One region of the Acidovorax sp. GW835-FHT14B10 genome, then DNA from elsewhere that is predicted to be linked to it. Evidence: riboswitches for the same ligand, from Rfam matches in the RefSeq annotation. Region 1 holds a riboswitch; the other holds the start of a gene.
The links. Region 1 has a riboswitch for S-adenosylhomocysteine ahead of metH (methionine synthase). Riboswitches for the same ligand answer to the same signal wherever they lie in the genome.

Region 1 (4,530 bases):
ATCTTCCTTGGCCTGCGCCTTCTCGCCGTTCATGAACGGCGTGGCGTCGGGGTCGAAATCCTTCAGCGAGACCGGTTTGGGGCCGGAGCCATTGGCCGGCTTGGGTTGCCAGGCGGCCCAGCGCTTGGCCAGGGCCTTGTCGTTGCTTTGAAAGGGGGATTTGCTCATGGTCGTTTTTCGGTGGGTAGGGCGGCCAGCTTGGCGCAATGCGCCGGGCCGGTCAATGCACACTTGCGGCACACATGGGCATTGAATGCTATGCAATGAATAGCTTCTGGCGCTTGCTGGATAAGCGTCGTAATCTTTTTTGGTCGTCAATCAGGCCTGTCCACCCGATGCACCCTGCTGCGCGATCAGCTGCACAAAGCGCCGCGCGCCCAGGCCCAGCGGGCGCTCTTTGGACCAGACCACGTCCACCCATAGCGCCACGCCGTTGCTGAGGTTTTCAAACGGCATCTCCACCAGCGAGCCGGCCGCGATGCGCGGCTGCACCAGCGCGCGCGGCTGCCAGCCCCAGCCCAGGCCCGCCTCGATCAGGCCCAGGGCGGCCAGGTGGCTGTCGGTGCGCCAGTGGTGGCGGGCAAACACGAAGCGTGGGTCGGTCTGCGCCAGGTCGCGGCTGGCCACCACGATCTGGCGCGTGGTGGTGAGGTGTTCCTCGCGCAGCTGGGCCCGCTCGGGCGCCTCGCCGCGGGCAGCTGCGGTCGCCCGCGCAGCCACCAGCACGGGGTGCTGGGGCGCCATCACGGCCACCAGGGTTTCGCTGCCCACCTCCTGGAAACCCTCGCGCCCGTCGATGCTGGGGCGCTCGAACACCAGCGCCAGTTGTGCCCGCCCGCTGTGCAGCAGGGCTAGCGCGTCGCCCTGGGGCGCGGCCAGCACCTCCACCTGCAGCAGCGGGTATTGCTGCGCCAGCGCGGCCAGCGGCGCCGTCCAGCGCGCTGCCAGCAGCTCGGGGGCGATGGCCAGGGTGAGGCGCTCCTCCAGGCCCTGTGTGAGCGCCAATGCCTGGGCATTGAGCTGCCGCAGCTGCGCGGCCAGCAGCCGCGCCTGCGGCTCCAGCGCCCGGGCCGCCGCTGTGGGGCGGGGCTCGCGCCCGCTGCGGTCGAACAGTTGCACGTCGAGCTCGGCCTCCAGGTGGGCGATGGTCATGCTCACGGCCGAGGGCACCCGCGACAGCGCCCGCGCGGCGGCCGAAAACGAGCCTCGGTCGAGCACCGCCAGAAACACCTGCACGCTGTCGGAAGAAAAGGCCATGGCCTGCCAATCTGTCAATAAATCTGAAATAAGCTGACTTTATATATCAGTGATTCGTACATAAAGTGCCGCCATGACCGTGCATGCACCCGTGACCCTGTCCGTTTCCTCGTCCCCCGCCGCCCCCGGCCTGCAGGGCGTGCGCCGCCGCGTGCTGTATGTGACTTTGTACGAGCTCATCGCCATTGCCGTGGCAACCTGGGGGCTGGCAGTGCTCACGGGCCAGAGTGCTGCGCACTCCAGCGTGGCATCGGTGGCCGCCTCGGCGGTGGCGGTGGTCTGGAACCTGCTGTTCAACTGGGCCTTCGAGCGCTGGGAATCGCGCCAGGCCGTGCGCGGGCGCAGCGTGCGCCGCCGCATTGCCCATGCCATCGGCTTCGAGGGCGGTCTGGTGTTCACGCTGGTGCCGCTGTTTGCCTGGTGGTTCAACGTGAGCCTGTGGCAGGCCTTCGTGATGGACCTGGCGCTCATCGTTTTCTTTCTTTGCTACACCTTTGTCTTCAACTGGGGGTTCGACCGGGTGTTCGGGCTGCCGGCATCGGCGCAGCCTGCGGCCATCTGAGCGCCGGGGCGTTCGCCCTTAAAATCCAGCCTCGCCCAAGGAGCGTTGCAGCGGCTGCCACCACCGGTGGGGCCGTCAGGCTTGGGCGCCGCATGCACCGCATGCCCCATCGCAACGACGCTCACCTGTTTTTCTGCTGTTCCTGCACAGGTGAGTCGCATGTCTGAAATTTCCGTTCCCCCCATGAAGCTGTCCGGCCTGGAGCCTGTCTCCATCGGCGAGGGCACGCTGTTCGTCAACATCGGCGAGCGCACCAACGTCACGGGCTCCAAGGCGTTTGCCCGCATGATCCTGAATGGCCAGTACGAAGAGGCCCTGGCCGTGGCGCGCCAGCAGGTGGAAAACGGCGCCCAGGTCATCGACATCAACATGGACGAGGCCATGCTCGACAGCAAGGCGGCCATGGTGCGCTTTCTGCAGCTGATCGCGTCCGAGCCCGACATCGCGCGCGTGCCCATCATGGTGGACAGCTCCAAGTGGGAGGTGATCGAGGCCGGGTTGCGCTGCATCCAGGGCAAGGGCATCGTGAACTCGATCAGCATGAAAGAGGGCGTGGAGAAGTTCAAGCACGAGGCCCGGCTCGTCAAGCGCTACGGCGCCGCTGCCGTGGTCATGGCCTTCGACGAGCAGGGCCAGGCCGACACCTACGCGCGCAAGATCGAGATCTGCGAGCGCGCCTACCGCATCCTGGTGGACGAGGTGGGCTTTGCGCCCGAAGACATCATTTTTGACCCCAACATCTTCGCCGTGGCCACCGGCATCGAGGAACACAACAACTACGCGGTCGATTTCATCGAGGCCACGCGCTGGATCAAGCAGCACCTGCCCGGCGCCAAGGTGTCGGGCGGCGTGTCCAACGTGAGCTTCAGCTTCCGCGGCAACGACCCGGTGCGCGAAGCCATCCACACCGTGTTCCTGTACCACGCGATCCAGGCCGGCATGGACATGGGCATCGTCAACGCGGGCATGGTGGGCGTCTATGACGATCTGGAACCCACGCTGCGCGAGCGCGTGGAGGACGTGGTGCTCAACCGCCGCCCGGATGCCGGCGAACGCCTGGTCGAGGTTGCCGAAACCGCCAAGAGCGGCGCCAAGGACGAGAGCAAGAAGCTCGAATGGCGCGGCACGCCCGAGCATCCGAAGACCGTGGGCGAGCGCCTGAGCCACGCGCTGGTGCATGGCATCACCGACTTCATCACCGAAGACACCGAAGAAGCCTACCAGCAGATCCTGGCCAGGGGCGGCCGCCCGCTGCATGTGATCGAAGGGCCGCTGATGGACGGCATGAACATCGTGGGCGATCTGTTCGGCGCGGGCAAGATGTTCCTGCCCCAGGTGGTGAAAAGCGCGCGCGTGATGAAGCTCGCGGTGGCCCACCTCATCCCCTACATCGAGGAAGAAAAGCGCCAGGACGAGGCTGCGGGCCGCGACGTGCGCAGCAAGGGCAAGATCGTCATCGCCACGGTGAAGGGCGATGTGCACGACATCGGCAAGAACATCGTCACCGTGGTGCTGCAGTGCAACAACTTCGAGGTGGTGAACATGGGCGTGATGGTGCCCTGCCACGAGATTCTGGCGCGCGCCAAGGTCGAGGGCGCCGACATCGTGGGCCTGTCGGGCCTGATCACGCCCAGCCTCGAAGAAATGCAGTACGTGGCCGGCGAGATGCAGAAGGACGAGCATTTCCGCATCAAGAAAATTCCGCTGCTGATCGGCGGCGCCACCTGCTCGCGCGTGCACACGGCCGTCAAGATCGCGCCGCACTACGAGGGCCCCGTGGTCTATGTGCCCGACGCCTCGCGCAGCGTGAGCGTGGCGCAAAGCCTGCTCGGTGACGGCGTCGAGAGCTATGTGCAGGAAGTCAACGCCGACTACGACAAGGTGCGCACCCAGCACGCCAACAAGAAGCAGGTGCCGCTGTGGCCCCTGGCCAAGGCCCGCGCCAACAAGACGCCGATCGACTGGCAGGCCTACCAGCCCGCCGTGCCGCGCGCCCTCGGCCGCCGGGTGTTCCAGAACTTCGACCTGGCCGAACTGGCGAAATACATCGACTGGGGCCCGTTCTTCCAGACCTGGGACCTGGCCGGCCCGTACCCCGCCATCCTGACCGACGAGGTGGTGGGCGTGGAGGCCACGCGCGTGTTTGCCGACGGCCAGGCCATGCTCAAGAAGATCATCGAAGGCCGCTGGCTCACCGCCAGTGGCGTGATGGCCCTGCTGCCCGCCAACAGCGTGAACGATGACGACATCGAGTTCTACACCGACGACACCCGCACCGAAGTCGCCATGACCTGGTACGGCCTGCGCCAGCAGACCGAAAAGCATGTGATCGACGGCGTGACCCGGCCCAGCCGCTGCCTGGCCGACTTCGTGGCGCCCAAGAGCAGCGGCATTGCCGACTATGCGGGCCTGTTCGCGGTGACGGCGGGCCTGGGAATCGAGAAGAAGGAAAAGGCCTTCATCGACGCGCTGGACGACTACTCGGCCATCCTGTTCAAGAGCCTGGCCGACCGCCTGGCCGAGGCCTTTGCCGAATGCCTGCACCAGCGCGTGCGCACCGACCTGTGGGGCTATGCCAGCGATGAGGCGTTGAGCAACGAGGACATGATTGCCGAGAAGTACCACGGCATCCGCCCCGCGCCCGGTTACCCCGCCTGCCCCGACCACAGCGCCAAGACCGCCCTGTTCCGGCAGCTGCAGTGCGAGGACAT
Region 2 (4,530 bases), on a different contig from region 1:
CTGCGCGCTCGGACCAGCCCTGGAAGGCGTTCTGGAAGTGCGTGAACGACAGCCCGGCGTAGGCACGCGCGAAAGTGGGGTCGAGGTGCACTGCCATGGCAAAGAATTGGCGGGCGCGCTCGTTGTCGGCCTGGTTGAATCGGTACATATGCCACAGGCCACGGTGGTGGGCCTCCCAGGCATCGAGGGTGTTGGGCGGGCGCAGCAGGGCGCGGTTGCGCTCGGCCAGCTCGATCTCGCTGGCGGCGATGGCGACGATCTGGCTGCCAATGTCGTCGAGGACGAAAAAAGCGTCGTCCAGGGGGCGGTCGAAGATGTCGGCCCAGACGACGTGCGCGGTGCGGACCTCCACCAGTTCGGCCGTCACCACCAGACGCCGTGCGTGGCGGCGCACGGTGCCGCTCACCACATAGTCGACATCAAGAAGGCGCGCGGCCTCCTGCGGGCCGATGTCGCGTTCATGCAGCGCGAACACGGTGCCTTGTGCGATGACGAACAGGCTGCGCAGCTGGGCCAGCCGGGTGATGACGTCGTGGGCCAGTGCGTCGGCTGTGCCCCCACGCCCACCGGCCACGGGCGAGAGGTCGGCGAAGGGCATGACGGCGATGGACGCGCGGTGCGGATGCGCGTCGCGGGCTTTGTCGAGAGGCAGATCCGGGCCTGCGCCGGGCGCGCTCTGGCACAGGGGGGTGGGCGGTTCGTGTTCCGTGGCCGTTGCCACGAAGCGGTAGCCGCGGCGTGGAATGGTGGCAATGCAAGCTTGGGCCATGCCACTGTCGCCGATGGCCTGGCGTGCCGCCTTGATGCAACTGCTCAGGGCCGACTCGCTCACCACCTTGCCGGCCCACAGCGCATCCAGCAGTTCCTGCCGGGGCACGATGCGGTGGCGGTGCTGCAGCAGGTAGGCCAGCAGGTCGAACACCTGCGGCTCGACCTGGCGTGTCTGCCCCTGGCAGCGCAAGGTGAACAGACGGGTATCGAGCTCACAGTCTCTGAAAGTCAGCAGCACCGGCTACTCCTTCACGGAAGCAGAGCCGGAATCATATGGCGCACCACCATCTTCAGCCAATCTCCACGCCTTCCCCATGGTGGCGCCAAGGAATCTGGCGCGGTTGTGCGTAAGCTTTTTCCACCGTGGCTCGGGCAGACCGCGCAACGTATTCAGGAGTTTCTTGACCGAAAGGAGTTCACCATGGGTACCACGCTTTACCAACGGCTGGGCGAATCGGCGGGCATCGCCCGCCTCGTGGACGATGTCATTGCCGCCCACCTGAGCAATCCCCTCGTCAAAACCCGTTTCGAGAACGCCGAGGACCTGGAGCACACCAAGAAAATGGCGACCGAGTTCTTCTGTGCGGGTGCCGGGGGACCGCAGCCTTACACCGGCAGAGACATGCTCACGGTGCACAAGGGGATGAACATCAGTGAACAGGAGTATCTGGCGGTCATGGATGACATTGTTGGTGCCATGGGCAAGCACCAGCTGGACGATGGCACGAAGAACGAGGTGATCGGCATCCTCTACGCGCTCAAGGGCCACATCATCCGCGTCTGATTCCCTTCTTCCATCACCCGTGTCGTTGTTGCTGCGCATTGCCTTGCAAGGCACGGGCTGCGGTTGAGCGCCCAGACACCAAGGATCAGGAATCGGAATGACCGGGTCTCCTGCCGGCGCGGTCGCGCCGCAGGGGCGGAGGGTTGCACACCATCTATGGAGGTACCTCAAATGGACTCGCAACTAGAAAGCATTCGCGAACAACAGCAAGCGTCCTGGAACCGGTTCTCCGCGGGCTGGAAGAAATGGGATGAGCTGTTCATGGACTTCCTGCGCCCCATGGGCGACGAAATCATCCGTTGGCTGGACCCGAAGGGCCAGGACGTGGTGCTCGATGTCGCCGGCGGCACGGGAGAGCCCGGGTTGACGATTGCGGCGCGCATTCCGCAGGGGCGGGTGGTCGTCACCGACCTGGCGGCGAACATGCTGGAGATCGCCAGGGAGAATGCGCAGCGCCGCGGGCTGGCCAATGTGGAGACCCGCGTGTGCGATGTGTGCGCGCTGCCTTTTGCGGACCAGAGTTTTGATGCCGTCAGCTGCCGCTTTGGCTTCATGTTTTTCCCCGACATGGATCTGGCGGCCCGGGAGATGGCGCGTGTCCTGAAACCCGGCGGGCGCCTGGCCACTGCGGTCTGGAATGTGGCGGAGAAAAATTTCTGGGTGACGGCCATCATGGGCGCGATCAACCGGAACATGGCCTTGCCTGCACCGGCGCCGGGCGCGCCGGGCATGTTCCGCTGTGCCCAGGCGGGCTGGGGCGAGGCGCTGTTGGCGCAGGCCGGGCTGAAAAATGTGTCGGTCAGGGAGGTGGCGGGACGGCTCGACTGCCAGACCGCCGATGTGTACTGGCAGGCCATGACCGAAGTGGCCGCACCGGTGGTTGCCGCACTGGGCCAGGCCGACGAAGCCACGGGAGAGAAGATTCGGGAAGAGGTGTATCGGGCCATCGAGCAGAAATTCCCGGATGGCAATGTCCGGATCGACGCCAGCGCACTCGTGGTTTATGGCGAGAAATGAAGGAGCGCTGCCGTACCTGGGGGGGGCAGCCACCATGCATGGCAACGGGGCCTGGTGACGGATGCCTCCCCGCGCACTGGGCGCATCGTTGCCGGCGGATGCGGCGCTTGCATCGGTGGGTCCCGCGCATGCCGAGCCATGTGGCCGGGGAATGCGCCCTGGCTGGCGGCCGGGATGGCGTGGCGCCGGGTGCGCGCGTCCGTATAATCCCGACCTCATCCGAGGAGCGTTGCAGCGTCCCCAGCATTGGCGGGGCGTGAGGCTCGGAGTCACTTTCGCAACGACGCTCATCCACTTTCCGCGTGGTGAGCTTTTTCCCTTCCCCCCCGGCGAGTGGTTTTTTCAAACATGCTTTGGAGCAAACCATGAACGCACGCGTCAACGCACCTACCCTGGCCGACAGCGCCATTGCCGACATCGGCCTGGCCAACTGGGGCCGCAAGGAAATCCGCATCGCCGAGACCGAGATGCCCGGCCTGATGGCCATCCGCGAGGAATTCGCCGCCAGGCAGCCCCTGAAGGGCGCGCGCATCACCGGCTCGCTGCACATGACCATCCAGACGGCCGTGCTGATCGAGACCCTGAAAGCCCTGGGCGCCGATGTGCGCTGGGCCTCGTGCAACATCTTCTCCACCCAGGACCACGCCGCCGCCGCGATTGCCGCCACCGGCACGCCGGTGTTCGCCATCAAGGGCGAGACCCTGGTGGACTACTGGGACTACACCCACCGCATCTTCGACTTCGGCGCCAAGGGCACGGAGGGCGAAGGCCCGAACATGATCCTGGACGACGGCGGCGACGCCACGCTGCTGATGCACCTGGGCAAGAAGGCCGAGCAGGACGCCTCCGTGCTGGCCAATCCCGGCAGCGAGGAAGAGCGCATCCTGTATGCCGCCATCAAGGCCAAGCTGGCCGAAGACAGCACCTGGTACAGCCGCAAGAGCGCCCAGATCCTCGGCGTGACCGAAGAGACGACGACCGGCGTGCACCGCCTCAAGGAAATGTCGGCCAAGGGCACGCTGCTGTTCCGCGCCATCAACGTGAACGACTCGGTGACCAAATCGAAGTTCGACAACCTCTACGGCTGCCGCGAATCGCTGGTGGACGGCATCAAGCGCGCCACCGACGTGATGATCGCCGGCAAGGTGGCCGTGGTGGCCGGCTACGGCGACGTGGGCAAGGGCAGTGCCCAGGCGCTGCGCGCGCTGAGCGCCCAGGTGTGGGTGACCGAGATCGACCCCATCAACGCCCTGCAGGCCGCCATGGAAGGCTTCAAGGTCGTGACCATGGAATGGGCCGCGCCACTGGCCGACATCTTCGTCACCACCACCGGCAACCGTGACGTGATCACCTTCGAACACATGAAGGCCATGAAGGACCAGGCCATCGTCTGCAACATCGGCCACTTCGACAATGAGATCCAGGTCGCCAAGCTCGAAGAACACTGCCAGTGGGAAGAGATCAAGCCCCAGGTGGACCATGTGATCTTCGCCGACGGCAAGCGCATCATCCTGCTGGCCAAGGGCCGCCTGGTGAACCTGGGCTGCGGCACGGGCCACCCGAGCTTCGTGATGTCGAACTCGTTCGCCAACCAGACCATCGCGCAGATCGAGCTGTTCACCCACCCCGAAGGCTACGACGTGGGCAAGGTCTACGTGCTGCCCAAGCACCTCGACGAGAAGGTGGCACGCCTGCACCTCAAGAAGGTGGGCGCCATGCTGACCGAGCTGAGCGACGAGCAGGCCGCCTACATCGGCGTGCCCAAGCAGGGCCCCTACAAGCCCGACACCTACAGGTACTGATTCCCCCTCGGGCGCTTGCGCCTTCCCCCTGAGGGGGACGCCACCAGCGGCCCGGCAAAGCCGGTTCCGCGGTGGCGCTGGCGGGTGGCGCGGCTCAATGATGCTATTTTTATATGAGCTGCTGGCGCTTGATTTACTAACGCTACCAGCTGACTT

Region 2: linked by a shared signal. The riboswitch ahead of ahcY (adenosylhomocysteinase) and the one ahead of metH (methionine synthase) in region 1 are both predicted to bind S-adenosylhomocysteine.

The regions. Positions count from the first base shown of each region.
Region 1 covers NZ_JBXAGC010000004.1:145,155-149,684, forward strand. The annotation lists gene AC1Q5S_RS05320 (PPK2 family polyphosphate kinase) at 1-168, opposite strand, end outside; gene AC1Q5S_RS05325 (LysR family transcriptional regulator) at 319-1,257, opposite strand; gene AC1Q5S_RS05330 (PACE efflux transporter) at 1,388-1,819, shown strand; S-adenosyl-L-homocysteine riboswitch at 1,851-1,949, shown strand; gene metH (methionine synthase) at 1,928-4,530, shown strand, end outside.
Region 2 covers NZ_JBXAGC010000002.1:231,925-236,454, reverse strand. The annotation lists gene AC1Q5S_RS03035 (winged helix-turn-helix domain-containing protein) at 1-1,009, opposite strand, end outside; gene AC1Q5S_RS03030 (group I truncated hemoglobin) at 1,193-1,555, shown strand; gene AC1Q5S_RS03025 (class I SAM-dependent methyltransferase) at 1,727-2,572, shown strand; S-adenosyl-L-homocysteine riboswitch at 2,790-2,868, shown strand; gene ahcY (adenosylhomocysteinase) at 2,938-4,374, shown strand.